4 regions of the Mesorhizobium sp. C432A genome follow, and region 1 is predicted to be linked to each of the others. Evidence: predicted binding sites of a transcription regulator. Region 1 holds the regulator's gene; each other region holds the start of a gene.
What was found. The regulator PhoB, encoded in region 1, activates phosphate uptake and scavenging genes when phosphate is short. The targets are predictions, from matches to a motif close to TGTCATNNANCTGTCAT.
Positions count from the first base shown of each region.

Region 2: the regulator PhoB is predicted to act here: its motif matches at 2,127-2,143, upstream of NLY33_RS07145 (alkaline phosphatase D family protein).
Region 3: the regulator PhoB is predicted to act here: its motif matches at 862-878, upstream of NLY33_RS01510 (ceramide glucosyltransferase).
Region 4: the regulator PhoB is predicted to act here: its motif matches at 1,872-1,888, upstream of NLY33_RS21210 (bifunctional 2',3'-cyclic-nucleotide 2'-phosphodiesterase/3'-nucleotidase).

Region 1 covers NZ_CP100470.1:1,795,116-1,798,882, forward strand. Annotated here, with positions in the region: gene pstA (phosphate ABC transporter permease PstA) at 1-715, shown strand, start outside; gene pstB (phosphate ABC transporter ATP-binding protein PstB) at 733-1,557, shown strand; gene phoU (phosphate signaling complex protein PhoU) at 1,599-2,303, shown strand; gene phoB (phosphate regulon transcriptional regulator PhoB) at 2,320-3,009, shown strand; gene NLY33_RS08670 (ROK family protein) at 3,040-3,767, opposite strand, start outside.
Region 2 covers NZ_CP100470.1:1,487,702-1,491,468, forward strand. Annotated here, with positions in the region: gene NLY33_RS07135 (TetR/AcrR family transcriptional regulator) at 1-584, opposite strand, end outside; gene NLY33_RS07140 (MFS transporter) at 658-1,941, shown strand; gene NLY33_RS07145 (alkaline phosphatase D family protein) at 2,215-3,767, shown strand, end outside.
Region 3 covers NZ_CP100470.1:331,292-335,058, reverse strand. Annotated here, with positions in the region: gene NLY33_RS01520 (Hsp33 family molecular chaperone) at 1-177, shown strand, start outside; gene apaG (Co2+/Mg2+ efflux facilitator ApaG/CorD) at 364-756, opposite strand; gene NLY33_RS01510 (ceramide glucosyltransferase) at 978-2,129, shown strand; gene NLY33_RS01505 (O-succinylhomoserine sulfhydrylase) at 2,141-3,331, opposite strand; SAM riboswitch at 3,389-3,466, opposite strand; gene NLY33_RS01500 (2'-deoxycytidine 5'-triphosphate deaminase) at 3,607-3,767, shown strand, end outside.
Region 4 covers NZ_CP100470.1:4,355,488-4,359,254, reverse strand. Annotated here, with positions in the region: gene NLY33_RS21220 (5-formyltetrahydrofolate cyclo-ligase) at 1-401, opposite strand, end outside; gene NLY33_RS21215 (NAD(P)/FAD-dependent oxidoreductase) at 583-1,848, shown strand; gene NLY33_RS21210 (bifunctional 2',3'-cyclic-nucleotide 2'-phosphodiesterase/3'-nucleotidase) at 1,990-3,767, shown strand, end outside.

The sequences.
Region 1 (3,767 bases):
CCTGTTCAGCTATGGCGCCTCCAGCCGGCCCGAGACGTCGGGCATGGGCGTGGCCATCATCGGTTCGTTCTACATGATGGTGATCGTGCTTTTGCTGGCGCTGCCGATCGGCGTCGCCGCCTCGATCTATCTCGAGGAGTTCGCCAAGAAGAACCGCTTTACGGACCTGATCGAAGTCAACATCAACAATCTCGCGGCGGTGCCGTCGATCGTCTTCGGTCTGCTTGGCCTTGCCGTGTTCATCAACTTCCTCGGCATGCCGCGCTCGGCTTCCTTCGTCGGCGGCCTGGTGCTGACCTTGATGACGCTGCCGACCATCATCATCGCGACGCGCGCCGCCCTTGCCGCGGTGCCGCCGTCGATCCGCTCGGCAGCGCTCGGGCTCGGCGCCTCCAAGATGCAGATGGTGTTCCACCACATCCTGCCGCTTGCCGCCCCAGGCATCCTTACCGGCACCATCATCGGCCTGGCGCGTGCGCTCGGCGAGACAGCACCGCTGCTCTTGATCGGCATGGTCGCTTTCGTCGCCGATTATCCGACGACGCCTTTCGATCCGGCGACCGCGCTGCCGGTGCAGATCTACATGTGGGCAAACGAGGCTGAGCGCGCTTTTGTCGAGCGCATGTCCGGCGCCATCATCATCCTGCTCGTCTTCCTCATGGCCATGAACATCACCGCGATCGTGCTTCGGCGCCGGTTCGAGCGGCGCTGGTAGAAAAAAGGCAATTTGGTATGAACATCATGACCGAACAGTCCCTTGAGAATGCAGTGGGCGACAAAATGAACGCCAAGTCGAACGAAGTCATCAAGATGCGCGGCGACAAGGTCGGCGTCTTCTACGGCGAGAAGCAGGCGTTGTTCGACGTCAATCTCGACGTCCGCCAGAACCAGGTGACGGCGCTGATCGGCCCGTCCGGCTGCGGCAAGTCGACCTTCCTGCGCTGCCTCAACCGCATGAACGACACCATCGATTCGGCGCGGGTGACCGGCAAGATCACGCTCGATGAAGACGACATCTACGACAAGAACATCGATGTCGTCGAACTGCGCGCCCGCGTCGGCATGGTGTTCCAGAAACCCAACCCGTTCCCGAAGTCGATCTACGAGAACGTCGCCTACGGCCCGCGCATCCATGGGCTGGCCAAGCGCAAGTCCGACATGGACCAGATCGTCGAGCAGAGCCTGAAGAAGGCTGCGATCTGGAACGAGGTCAAGGACCGCCTGCAGGAGCCCGGCACCGGCCTGTCCGGCGGCCAGCAGCAGCGCCTGTGCATCGCGCGCGCCATCGCCGTGTCGCCGGAGGTGATCCTGATGGACGAGCCCTGCTCGGCGCTCGATCCGATCGCCACCGCCCGTGTCGAGGAGCTGATCGACGAACTGCGCCAGAACTACACGATCGTCATCGTCACCCACTCGATGCAGCAGGCGGCGCGCGTGTCGCAGCGTACAGCGATGTTCCATCTCGGCTATCTCGTCGAGGAGGGCGCCACCGACAAGATGTTCACCAACCCCGACGACAAGCGCACCCAGGACTACATTACCGGCCGCTTCGGCTGAGCCGTCCGGCGGGTGAATTTTCAGGCACGAGGACCAAGATCATGGGTGAACATACCGTCGCCTCCTTCGATGAAGAGCTCGGGCAGATCAGCAAGCTGATCCGCGACATGGGCGATCTGGCAGGCTCGATGGTCAGCGGCTCGACCAGGGCGCTGCTCAATTCGGACAATGCGCTGGCACAGCGTGTCGTTTCCGACGACGCCATCATGGATGCGCGCCAGCGCGAACTGGACGACCGCGCCATCACGCTGATCGCCAAGCGCCAGCCGATGGCCAACGATCTGCGCGCCGTGGTCGGCTCGATCCGCATGGCCGGCGACCTCGAGCGCATCGGCGATCTCGCCAAGAACATCGCCAAACGCGTCGGCACCGTGGGCTTGAGCGTCACGCCGCGCGACCTCTCGCACTCCATCGATGCCATGGCGCAGCTGGTGCTGATCCAGGTGCAAGGCGTCGTCGAGGAATATGCCGCCACCGATGCGGCAGCTCTTGCAAAACTCAGAAATGACGACGAACGCATCGACGTCAAATACACGTCCGTGTTTCGTGAGCTCTTGACCTACATGATGGAAGACCCTCGCAACATCACCGCCTGCACGCATCTCTTGTTCTGCGCCAAGAATCTTGAGCGCATCGGCGATCATGTCACCAACATCGCCGAAAATGCGTATTATGTGCTGACCGGCCAGCAATTGCCCGCCAATCGTCCGAAGCAGGACGAGACGGCGATGGCCACGCCGGCCTGATGAGGGTGAACTGCCTATGATCGCGCCACGCATCATGGTCGTGGAGGACGAGGAGCCGCTAGGCGTGCTCCTCCGCTACAACCTCGAATCCGAAGGCTATCACGTCGAGGTGGTGACACGCGGCGACGAGGCCGAGATCCGCCTGCAGGAAAACGTGCCCGATCTCCTGGTGCTCGACTGGATGGTGCCCGCTGTTTCCGGCATCGAGCTCTGCCGGCGGCTTAGAGTGCGGCCCGAAACCGAGCGGCTGCCGATCATCATGCTGACCGCGCGCGGTGAGGAAAGCGATCGCGTGCGCGGCCTGTCCACCGGTGCCGACGACTATCTGGTCAAGCCATTCTCGACGCCGGAGTTCATGGCGCGCGTGAAGGCGCTGCTGCGCCGGGCCAAGCCGGAAGTGCTGTCCAGCGTGCTCAAGGTCGGCGACATCGTGCTCGACCGCGAGTCGCACCGTGTCTACCGCAAGAAGAGCGAGATCAGGCTCGGACCGACCGAGTTCCGGCTGCTCGAATTCATGATGCGCCATCCCGGCCGCGTGTTCTCGCGCAGCCAACTGCTCGACAATGTCTGGGGCGAGACGATCTATATAGACGAGCGAACCGTCGACGTGCATGTCGGGCGGCTGCGCAAGGCCGTCAACAACGGCCGCATGCCGGATGTCATCCGTACCATTCGCGGCGCCGGCTACGCTATCAGGGAAGACTAGGATGCTGCGCGTCGCGCCGTTGCCGGCCATTCAGGCGACATGCTTGCCGGATTTCGCCTGAATGCCCGGCGCGAAAATCTCCTGGTCGACGAAGCCGAGCGCGCGCATGGCGCAGCCTTCGCGGATCAGCGGCAGCTCGTTGGGCTCGGTGTCGAAGGAGATCGATTTCGAGTGCTGGCCGCCGGCGGTCTGGGCGATCGCTTCGCGCAATGCCGGTTCGATCAGGTCGAAGGCGGCGGCGCTGACGCCGACCATGGCGACGGGTGCCGGATCGATCAGAGCAAACAGGCTGCCGAGGCCGAAGCCGAGCGCCTCACCGGCCCTGCGATAGGCTTCGCGCTCCGGGCCATCGGTTTCGCGGGCGCGCGCGGCGAGTGCGCGCATATCAGCGTCGCCGATATCGACCGGCTCGGCATCCTCGCCCATCATTTTGGCGCTGCGCCAGATGGCGTAGTTTCCGGCATAGGCCTCGACGCAGCCGCGCCGCCCGCAGCGGCAGAGCGCGCCGCCCGGACGGTGGATCATGTGGCCGAACTCGCCGCCCGAGGAATGGGTGCCGGTGAACAGTTCGCCTTTCAGCACCAGTCCCATGCCGATGCCGTGCGACAAGAGGATGGCGATAAAGTTGTCGCGGTAGCGCTCGGGCTGGCGCCATTGCAGCGCCACCGCCATCATATTGCAGTCGTTCTCCATGGTGGCCGGAATGCCGAATTCCACTTCCAACATGTCGGCGAAGGCAATGTCGGTCAGTGGCGTGA
Region 2 (3,767 bases), 310 kb from region 1:
GCGTTGCGGGCGACCGCTGCCGCCGGGCCTCCGAGGCCGAAGAGCTGGCCGCTGATATAGGCGCCTTCGATCAACAGCAGCAGGCCGTCGCCGAGCGTGTCAGGGTCTTTAGCGCCCATCGCTGCGGCCATGGCGCGCAGGCGGTGGCGCAGCTCCTGCTTGTTGGCCTCGCTGACGACACGCGCCGGATGGCCATGTTCGGGATATTCCACCGCCGCGTTGGTCATGCCGCAGCCGCGATAGTCCGGCCTTTGCGTGCGCTTGCCGACGCGAGTCAGAAAAGCCCTGAGCTGTGCCCGCGGGTCGCCGGGATGGGCAGCCACGGCTTCGTCGAAACGCTCCCAATACTCACGGTCATATTGCCTGAGATAGGAAGCGGCGAGCTCGTCCTTGGAGGGAAAGCTGCGGTAGAGGCTGGGCTTGGTGACGCCGGCGCGCTTGACGATTTCGTCGACGCCGATCGCCCGGATGCCGCGGCGGTAGAACAGGTCGTAGGCCACGTCGAGGATTTTCTTGGCAGCCTTGGGCGGTGCGGCTGCATGACCGTCCTTGATGGTCAGTTCAATATTTTTGTCCGTTGGCATGGTATGACTCGATTGACGTGTTACCGATCGGTACGTATACATGTCCTCACCCTGCAACGTACCGGTCAGTAACATGATAGCTCAATCCCGTCCCTTTGGCCAGCGCTACGCTTTCGTCGTGGTTGGCGTCATCTTCCTTTGCCTGTTGATCGCGGCCGGGCTTCGTTCCGCACCCTCGGTGATGATGCTGCCGTTGGATAAAAGCTTCGGCTGGGGGCGCGATACGGTTTCGATTGCCGCTGCGATCGGCATCTTCCTTTACGGCCTGACCGGGCCGTTTGCCGCCGCATTGATGGAGCGTATCGGCTTGCGCCGAACGCTGCTTGCCTCGCTTGTGATCATGTCGGGCTCGACCGCGCTCAGCCTGCTGATGACCGAGCCATGGCACCTGTTCCTCACCTGGGGCGTGTTTTCCGGCATCGGCTCCGGCGCGGTCGCCACCGTGCTCGGCGCCACCATCGTCAACCGCTGGTTCAAGACCAATCGCGGCTTGGTGATGGGGCTGATGTCGGCCTCCAGCGCCACCGGCCTCTTGGTGTTCCTGCCGCTGCTGGCATCGCTCGCCCAGTCGGGCGGCTGGCAGCCCGTCGCTACCGCCGTCTCGATCGCCACCGCCTGTCTTCTGCCGCTGGTCTGGCTGTTGGTTCCGGAGCGTCCCGCTTCGATCGGCATGGTGCGCTATGGCGCCGGGGCCGATGACGTGCCGCCGGTATCGCCGGCATCGCAAGGCAATTTCCTGGCGCATACGCTCAACACGCTGCGCCGCGCTGCCGGCACCCGCGTCTTCTGGTATCTGTTCGCCACCTTCTTCATCTGCGGCTTCACCACCAACGGGCTGGTCGGCACGCATCTGATCTCCTTCTGCGGCGATATGGGCATCCCCGAGGTACAGGCCGCGGGCCTGCTGTCGCTTATGGGCATTTTCGACCTGATCGGGACGACGCTCTCGGGCTGGCTCACCGACCGTTTCGACCCGCGCAAGCTGCTCGGCGTCTACTACGGCATTCGCGGTCTGGCGCTGATCTATCTGCCCTATTCCGGCTTCTCGGCGACCAGCCTGATCATCTTCGCGGTGCTCTACGGTCTCGACTGGATCGCCACCGTGCCGCCGACGCTCAGGCTCGCCAACGAGGCCTTCGGTGACCGCAGCGGCCCGATCGTGTTCGGCTGGATCGTAGCCGGCCACCAAGTCGGCGCCGCCACCGCCGCCGCCTTCGGCGGCACCATGCGCGAATTGCAGGGCAATTACGAACTGGCCTTCCTGATCGCCGGCATGACGGCGATCGTGGCCGCGTGTCTGTCGCTGCTGATCAATACGAGCAGGCCGGCTTTCGATCCGGAGCCGCAAGCGGCGTAAGGCGCTGGGCGCTAATCTCCCCCCTTGAGGGGGAGATGGCCGCAAAGCGGCCAGAGGGGGTCGGTCCGACGGGGCTCAGCGTTCTTTGTGACGAAAGAGGAAGTCGGCGCTTCACGCGCGGCGACCCCCTCTGTCGCCTTCGGCGACATCTCCCCCTCAAGGGGGGAGATCACTCGCCTGTTCACTGTTATCAAAACTTCATCTTTCCGAGATGCGGCTGAAACATTGAAGCAGGACGCTGGTGGCGAACGTTCAAGCCATCAGGAGACAGCCATGAACAAGCTTTCGTTGACCCGCCGCGCTTTCGTCACCTCTGCCAGCGCCGCCGGTCTGCTCGGCGCATCGGGGCTCGCTTTGCCCTATTATTCGCGCGCCAGCCAGCGCCCGGCCTTCACCCATGGCGTCCAGTCCGGCGATGTCGATGCCTCGAGCGGCATGGTGTGGACGCGCACCGACCGGCCTTCGCGCGTCATGTTCGAAGTGTCGTCGACGGAAAACTTCGCCAATGCGACGCGGCTGGCGCCGCTCGATACCTCGCCGGCCAGCGACTTCACGGTCAAGCGCCTGCTTACCGAACTCGCCTCCGACCAGGATATCTTCTACCGGATGACTGCCGCCGACCTGTCGGATATCAACGCCGTTTCCGAACCGATCGTCGGCCGTTTCCGCACAGCACCCGCCTCGAAGCGCGACATAAAATTCGCCTGGTCGGGCGACACGGCCGGCCAGGGCTGGGGAATCGATGAGACCGGCATGAAAACCTACGCCACCATCGCCAGGCACACGCCGGATTTCTTCCTGCATTCCGGCGACACCATCTATGCCGATGGCGCCATGAAGGACGAGGTAGACCTGCCTGGCGGCGGCAAGTGGAAAAACGTCGTCCTGATCGACGGCAAGCGCAAGGTGGCCGAGACGCTGGATGAGTACCGCGACCAGTGGAAATACAACATGATGGACAAAAACGTTCTGGCCTTGAGCGCCATCTGCCCGACCTTCTACCAGTGGGACGATCACGAGGTGCTGAACAACTGGTCGGATTCGAAGAATCTCGGCGCCGACAGCCGCTACACCGAAAAATCCATCCATGTGCTCGCGGCGCGTGCGGCGCGCGCCTTCCATGAGATGACGACGATCCGCTACGAGCCGTCCGAGCCCGGCCGCGTCTACCGCAAGATCGCGCATGGGCCGCTGCTCGACGTGTTCTTCCTCGACATGCGCTCCTATCGCGGCCCGAACGGCGCCGACATGCAGGAGGACATGACGCCGCAGTCACGCATGCTGGGCGAACAGCAGACGAAATGGCTGAAGCGCGAGCTGACGAATTCCAGGGCGACCTGGAAGATCATTGCCGCCGACATGCCGCTCGGCCTCGTCGTCTGGGACGACGGCGCCAAGAAGGTCGGCGCGGAAGCCATCAGCAATGGCGACAATGGCCTGCCCAAAGGCCGCGAGCTCGAGATCGCCGACCTGTTGCGCTACATCAAGACTGCCGGCATCACCAACACGGTCTGGTTGACCGCCGATGTCCACTACACGGCGGCGCACTATTACAACCCCGACAAGGCGCGGTTCCAGGATTTCAATCCTTTCTGGGAATTCGTCTCGGGCCCGATCCACGCCGGTACCTTCGGTCCCAATGATTTCGACATGACCTTCGGCCCGGAGCTGAAATTCATCAAGGCGCCGACCACCGAACAGGGCCAGAACCTGCCACCCTCGGCCGGCCTGCAGTTCTTTGGCCTGGTGGACATTTCAGGGGCGACAGAGCAGCTGACCGTGCGGCTGATGGATCGCGACGACATCGAGCTTTACAAGGTGACGCT
Region 3 (3,767 bases), 1.5 Mb from region 1:
GGCGGCGTGCCGGTCGCCGACCAATGTTCCTGCTCAAGGGACAAGATACGCGGCATCCTCGAGGGGTTTTCCGCGCAGGAGATCAAGGACAGCACCGAAGATGGCGGCATCCACGTCGCCTGCGAGTTCTGCTCGAAGCAGTACGACTTCGACCCGGCGGAGTTTGCAGCTCAGTAGCATCTCTTCCTTCTCCCCGTTCACGGGGAGAAGGTGCCCGAAGGGCGGATGAGGGGCAGCGCGAACTTTGGTGAATGGCCGCGCATAGCCTACGTCATGTGCGTGGAAGATGACCTCATGAGTCTGGCGCTGCCCCTCATCGCCCTGCCGGGCATTTCTCCCCGTATAGTGACGGGGAGAAAACCCCTAATTCACCGTCCGTCGGGTCCCCGGCAGATCCAGCGAAAACGCGGGAATAGCGACGTCGAACGTCTCGCCCTTTTTGTTGCGCATGGTGTAGTGGCCGACCATGAAGCCGGACGGCGTCGAGAGCGGGCAGCCTGACGTGTATTGATAGCTGTCGCCGGGATTGAGCTCAGGCTGGTCGCCGACCACGCCGGCGCCGCGCACTTCCTCGATCCGGCCGCTGCCGTCGGTGATGTGCCAGTAACGCGACATAAGCTGCACGAAATCGTCCGACTGGTTGTCGATCGTCACCTGGTAGCCCCAGACATAACGGTTCTCCGCCGGGTCCGAGCGGTCCTCCAGGTAGAACGGTCTGACCTGCACTTCGATGTTGCGCGTGACGGCGCGATACATGGGCTGCTCCGGTTGCGCGGCAAGGAACATTTGTCGCGCTATGCGGTTTGATACGCGCACAACGGCATGTCCTGCCAGCCTCAAAGCGGAGGTGCCGACAAACAATGTCATTTAAGTGACACATGACAGTGTTGGTGTGGGCAAACCTTGCCGGCGACTCAAGGCCCATCTGTCGACTGACAAAGCAGCCGCGAGCGGCCTTTCCGGAGTGACCAGATCTCATGGAACTAGCTCTCACAGCCGCCTTCGCTTCCTCCGCTTTGCTTCTTTCCAATCTCGCCAGCATCCTGCTTGCTTCGTCGAAACTGCAAGCGCGTCGCCTTATCCCTCCGCCGTCCGACGAGCAGCCACCGGTCTCGATCGTCGTACCGTCGCGCGGCGTGGAGCCGTTCACACAAGAGACGCTGCAGCGAGCCTTCTCGCTCGACTGGCCGCGCTACGAACTGATCTTCTGCGTCGCTCACGCCGACGATCCCGTCGTCAAACTGATAAACAGGGCGATCGTCCTGTTTCCCAACGTGCCGGCCCGGCTGCTGATCGGCGACGACCGCGTCAGCAGCAACCCGAAGCTCAACAACTGCGTCAAGGGCTGGGAAGCGGCGCGCTATCATTGGGTTATTCTGGCGGATTCCAACGTGCTGATGCCAAGGGATTACGTCCAGCACCTGATGGCGGCCTGGCGGACCAATACCGGGCTTATCTGCTCGACGCCGATCGGCTCTCGGCCGGATGGCTTTTGGGCCGAGGTCGAATGCGCGTTCCTCAACACGCTGCAGGCGCGCTGGCAATATGCCGGCGAGGCGCTCGGTCTCGGCTTTGCCCAAGGCAAGAGCATGCTGTGGAACAAGCCGATGCTCGATACCAGTGGCGGTATCCGTGCGCTGGCCGCCGAGATCGCCGAGGATGCTGCTGCAACCAAGCTGGTCAACGGACTGGGCCTGCGCGTCAATCTCGTTGCCTCGCCTTTCGATCAACCACTGGGGCAGCGCCGACTTGCCGACATCTGGTCGCGTCAGGCGCGCTGGGCGCGGTTGCGCCGCGTCACTTTCCCGCTGTTTTTCGCACCCGAGATCCTGACCGGCGTCGCCGTGCCGTTGGCGTTGGCGCTGGTGGCGGCAGCAAGTGCCGGCGTCAGCCTGCCGGCCACGGTGTTGGCCGTGCTGGCGGCGGCCTACATTCCCGAATGCGCGCTGGCCGCGGCCAAGGGCTGGCACCTGTCGCTGCGCATGGTCCCGGCGATGATGGTCCGCGACATGATGCTTCCCGCCATCTGGGCGCGCGGCTGGCTGAGCGGCGCCGTCGATTGGCGCGGCAACACCATGATCATCGGCACCAAGGCAGCCGAGCTGGAAGAGGCTTCGTCGGGAGCGTGACGCCTCGCGGCCTACCCGGCTGCCTTCAGTGCCTGCGCAACGTCCTCCAGCAGATCGTCCGTATCCTCAAGACCGACCGACAGCCTGAGCGTTCCCGGCCCGATGCCAAGCTCGGCGCGAGCTTCGTCGCTGAGGTTCTTGTGCGTGGTGGTCGCCGGATGGGTGATCAGGCTCTTGGCGTCGCCGAGATTGTTGGAGATCAGCACGATGTCGAGCGCGTTCTGCAAGGCGAAGGCCGCCTGCTTGCCGCCCTTCACGTCGAGGCAGATCAGCGTCGATCCGCCCGTCATCTGCTTCTTGACGATGTCGGCCTGCGGGTGGTCGGCGCGGCCGGGATAGATGACGCGGGCGATTTCCGGCCGTCCTGCCAGGAAATCCGCGATCTTGGCCGCGCTTTCCGTCTGCTGGCGCACCCGAACCGGCAGCGTCTCCAGGCCCTTGAGCAGCGTCCAGGCGTTGAACGGCGACAGGCTCGGGCCGGTGTGGCGGAAATAGTCGTGCAAATTCTCGTCGATCCATTTCTTGTCCGACAGGATGATGCCGCCGAGACAGCGTCCCTGGCCGTCAATGTGCTTGGTCGCGGAGTAGACGACGATATGGGCGCCGAGCTGCAAGGGCTTCTGCTGCAAGGGCGTGGCAAAGACATTGTCGACGATCAGCCTGGCGCCGATCGAGGTGGCGAGCGCCGCCACCGCTGCGATGTCGACCACTTCCAGCGTCGGATTGGTCGGGCTTTCCAGGAAGAACAGTTTCGTGTTCGGCCGCACCGCCTTTTCCCAGTTGGCGATGTCGGTGCCGTCGACCAGCGTTGCCTCGATGCCGTATTTCGGCGCCAGCGTCTCCACCACCCAGCGGCAGGAGCCGAACAGCGCGCGCGCCGCAACGATATGGTCGCCGGCCTTGGCGCTGCACAGGAGCGCTGCCGTCACCGCCGCCATGCCGGACGCCGTGGCGCGCGCATCTTCGGCACCCTCCAGCGCGCACATGCGCTTTTCGAACATGTCGACGGTAGGGTTGGCATAGCGCGAATAGATGAAGCCCGGCTCCTCGCCCTTGAAACGGGCCTCGGCAGCCTGCGCCGTCTCGTAGACATAGCCTTGGGTGAGGTACATCGCTTCGGACGTCTCGCCGAACTGGGAACGCAGCGTTCCCCCGTGCACGAGTGCGGTCTGAGGTTTCCAGTTACGCTTCTTGGTGCTCATCGCTTTTGTTCCAGACACAAAAAAACCGGCCGCGAAAGTCGCAACCGGTCCATATGGCCTTGCGGCCCGACGGTCCTTTAGCGACTTGTTTAACGTGGCTGCAAGCCGACCGGCCAAATCACCACGGGATAACGACCCTTTAGACCTCACCTGCGCTTGCGTCAATTGCCGGCTTCATTAAGAGGTTTGTACCAGGCAGGTTCCGCAATAATATCCAGCGGTTTTGCGGCAAGAACCTGCCACAAAGAGACCGACCTTGGAGCGGAGCCAGCCTTTTGCGGCAGACAGGCATTCTTCCCGATCAGGACATTTCCGCGCTGTTTCAGTCCGGCGCGCTGAAGTCGCCGCGCGCGCTCGATGTCGACCAGGTGCAGCCGGCGAGCCTCGATCTCAGGCTCGGCGACAAGGCTTTTCGCGTGCGCGCCTCCTTCCTGCC
Region 4 (3,767 bases), 2.6 Mb from region 1:
AGCCGGTCGCCAGGCACATAAGCGCGGAAGATCAGCGGCTGGCCCTTCTCGATCACGATGGGCAGCGCCGTGCGGCCGCCGCGTTCGTTGATCGACGCCATCCACGGCCGCAGGTCCGGCTCGCCGCGAAACGGCCAATAGAGGCTGACCATGCGGCCGGCAATGTCGCCGATGGTCGCGTCGAGCCCTTCGGCGATAGCCCGCGACATCGCCACCCGCGCATCGGCGGAAACCGCCAACCGTGCCGCGATCAGACGCTCGCGCTCGGCCTTGCGCCAACGGCGCACATCGGTCCAGTCGGTCAATGGCGCGCGAAATTCCGGATCGAGTTCGTGCATGAAGCAAGGCGGCGAAGAATATTGCGCCCGCCCTTTGCGATCTTTGTCATCGTCGTTGGCCATGCTTCACTCCCGTGGTTCCAGCCCCTGCAAGGCTATACCCGTCCAGGCTTGCCGACATAGGCATTCGCGACATCCGGCGACGAGTCCTGGGCAGCCTTACGCGCGGCAGTCTAGCGCGCCGCGACATTGTTGCGGTGCACAAAAATCACTAGATAAAGAGAGACAAACAGGGGTGAATGCGATGAGTGAAACCAGCCATCATGTCGTTGTCGTCGGCGCAGGGTTCGGCGGTCTCGAACTCACGCGGGCGCTGGCCGGCGCACCCGTGCGCATCACCATGATCGACAAGCGCAACCATCACCTTTTCCAGCCGCTGCTCTACCAGGTGGCGACCACCTCGCTGGCGACCTCGGAAGTTGCCTGGCCGATCCGTCATCTGCTGCGCAAGCGCGAGGACGTGACGACCCTGCTCGGCAACGTCACCGGCGTCGACCGTCCAGGCAAACGCGTGGTGCTTGAGGACGGCAGTTCTGTTCCCTACGACACGCTGGTGCTCGCCACCGGCGCGCGTCATGCTTATTTCGGCCACGACGAATGGGAGCCTTTCGCGCCCGGGCTGAAGACGCTTGAAGACGCAACCACCATTCGGCGGCGCATCCTGCTCGCCTTCGAGCAGGCCGAGCGCGAGACCGATCCGGCCAAGCGCCAGGCACTGCTGACACTGGTCATCGTCGGCGGCGGCCCGACCGGCGTGGAGCTTGCCGGCACCATTGTCGAACTCGCGCATGAAACGCTGCGCGGCGAATTCCGCAACATCGACACGCGTGAGGCGCGTGTGGTGCTGGTCGAGGCCGGAGACAGGATCCTAGCCAATTTCGCGCCAAAGCTGTCCGACTATGCGCGCAAGGCGCTGGAGCGGCGGGGCGTCACGGTCGAGCTTGGCCGCGCCGTCACGCGCCTCGATGCCGAAGGCGTCGTCTTTGGCGATACGCATCTGCCGGCGCGAACCATCCTGTGGGCCGCCGGCGTGGCGGCTTCACCCGCGGGAGAGTGGCTGGGCGCGCCGGTGGACCGGGCGGGCAGGGTAATGGTCGAGCCCGATCTGACCGTGCCGAACAGTCCTGAAATCTTCGTCATCGGCGACACCGCGCATGTCTTGCGGCCGGACGGCAAACCGGTGCCCGGCGTGGCGCCCTCGGCCAAGCAGGAGGGCAAGCATGTCGCCGCGACGATCAGGGCGCGGCTGGCCGGCGATGGCGCGCCGCGGCCTTTCCGCTACAAACATGCCGGCGACCTGGCGACGATCGGCAAGTGGGCAGCCGCGATCGATTTCGGCTCGATCAAGCTCACGGGATGGCTTGCCTGGTGGCTGTGGGGCGTGGCGCATATCTACTTCCTGATCGGTTTCCGCAACCGGCTCTCGGTGTCGCTTAGCTGGCTATGGATCTATTTCACCGGCCAGCGCAGCGCGCGGCTGATCACCCAGGGCGACGATGACAAGGGCTGAGGTTCTCAACCGCGGCCAAGGATATTCATCCAGCCGTCACCTTTTGCTGATCGACTGACTTCCCGATGGACATGGCCGGTTTTCGGCGCGAAGCTTCCGCCCGGGGCTGGGATCTTGTCACGTCGCTGGGAAGGAAAACCAATGCCGCATCTCAATTACCCCGTCTCCCGCCGTAGTTTTCTTGCCGGTACGGCCGCCAGCGGGGCGCTGATCATGCTCCATCCGTTTTCCGCCCGCGCGCAGGCCAATCAGGCGCATCTGAGGATCATGGAGACCACCGACATCCATGTGAATGTGCTGCCTTACGACTACTACGCCGACAAAGCCAACGACACGATGGGCCTGTCACGGACGGCCTCACTGATCGCGGCGGTGCGCAAGGAAGCCACCAATGCGATGCTGATCGACAATGGCGATCTTTTGCAGGGCAATCCGATGGGCGATTACATCGCCTATGAGAAGGGCCTCAAGGAAGGCGATCTGCATCCGATCATGAAGGGCATGAACCTGCTGGGCTATGAATGCTCGACGCTCGGCAATCACGAGTTCAATTACGGCCTGTCGTTCCTCGACAAGGTGCTGGCCGGAGCCAATTTCCCCTTCGTCTGCGCCAATCTGATCCGCGGCACCGAGCTTGCCGCCAAACCGCGCGACGACAAGCTCTACCTCAAGCCCTATGTCATCCTCGACAAGAAGATCAAGGACGGGTCGGGCGCCGAGCAGCCGATCAAGATCGGCATCATCGGCTTTGTGCCGCCGCAGATCATGGTCTGGGACCTGAAGAACCTGGAAGGCAATGTCAGGACGCGCGACATCGTCGAGGCGGCCAGGGCATGGGTGCCGCAGATCAAGGAGGAGGGCGCCGACATCGTCATCGCGCTCTCGCATTCCGGCATCGATATCAAGCAGGGCGACGGCATGGAGAACGCCTCCTTCTTCGTCGCCGGCGTCGAAGGCATCGATGCGGTGTTCACCGGCCATCAGCATCTCGTCTTCCCCGGCAAGAAGGATTTTCAGGCGCTCGAAGGCGTCGACACCGAGAAAGGCACGCTGCAGGGCAAGCCCGCCGTGATGGGCGGTTTCTGGGGCTCGCATATGGGACTGATCGATCTGCTTCTGGAACGGGACGGATCGAAATGGCGCGTAGCCTCGGCCACATCGGAGGCAAGGCCGATCTACCAGCGCGTCGACAAGGCAAACAAGCCGACGGTGGCGGACGACCAGCGCGTCGTCGATGCGCTGAAGGCGGACCATGAGGCGACACTTGCCTATGTCCGCCGACCGGTCGGCAAGACCTCGGCGCCGCTCTATTCCTATTTCGCGCTGGTCGCCGACGATCCGTCGGTGCAGATCGTCAACCAGGCGCAGAGCTGGTACCTCAAGGACATATTGAAGAGCACGCAGTGGAAGGATGTGCCGCTGCTGTCGGCGGCAGCACCCTTCAAGGCCGGCGGGCGCAACGGCGCCGACTACTATACCGACGTGCCGGTGGGCGACATCGCCATCAAGAACGTCGCCGACCTCTATCTCTATCCGAACACGGTGCGCGCCGTCGAAATCACCGGCGCGCAAGTGAAGGAATGGCTGGAAATGTCGGCCGGCATTTTCAGGAAGATCGAGCCGGGCAAGGCCGACCAGGCGCTCATCGACACCGAATTCCCGTCCTACAATTTCGATGTGATCGATGGCGTCAGCTACGGAATAGACCTGTCGCAGCTGCCGAAATACGATGCCAAGGGTGGCGTCGCCAATGCCGGCTCGAACCGCATCGTCGGCCTCAGCTTCGACGGCAAGCCTATTGATCCGGCAGCGAAATTCGTCGTCGCCACCAACAATTACCGCGCCGGCGGTGGCGGCAATTTCCCCGACATCAATGCCTCGAAGATCATCTACGAGGCGCCGGACACCAACCGCGACGT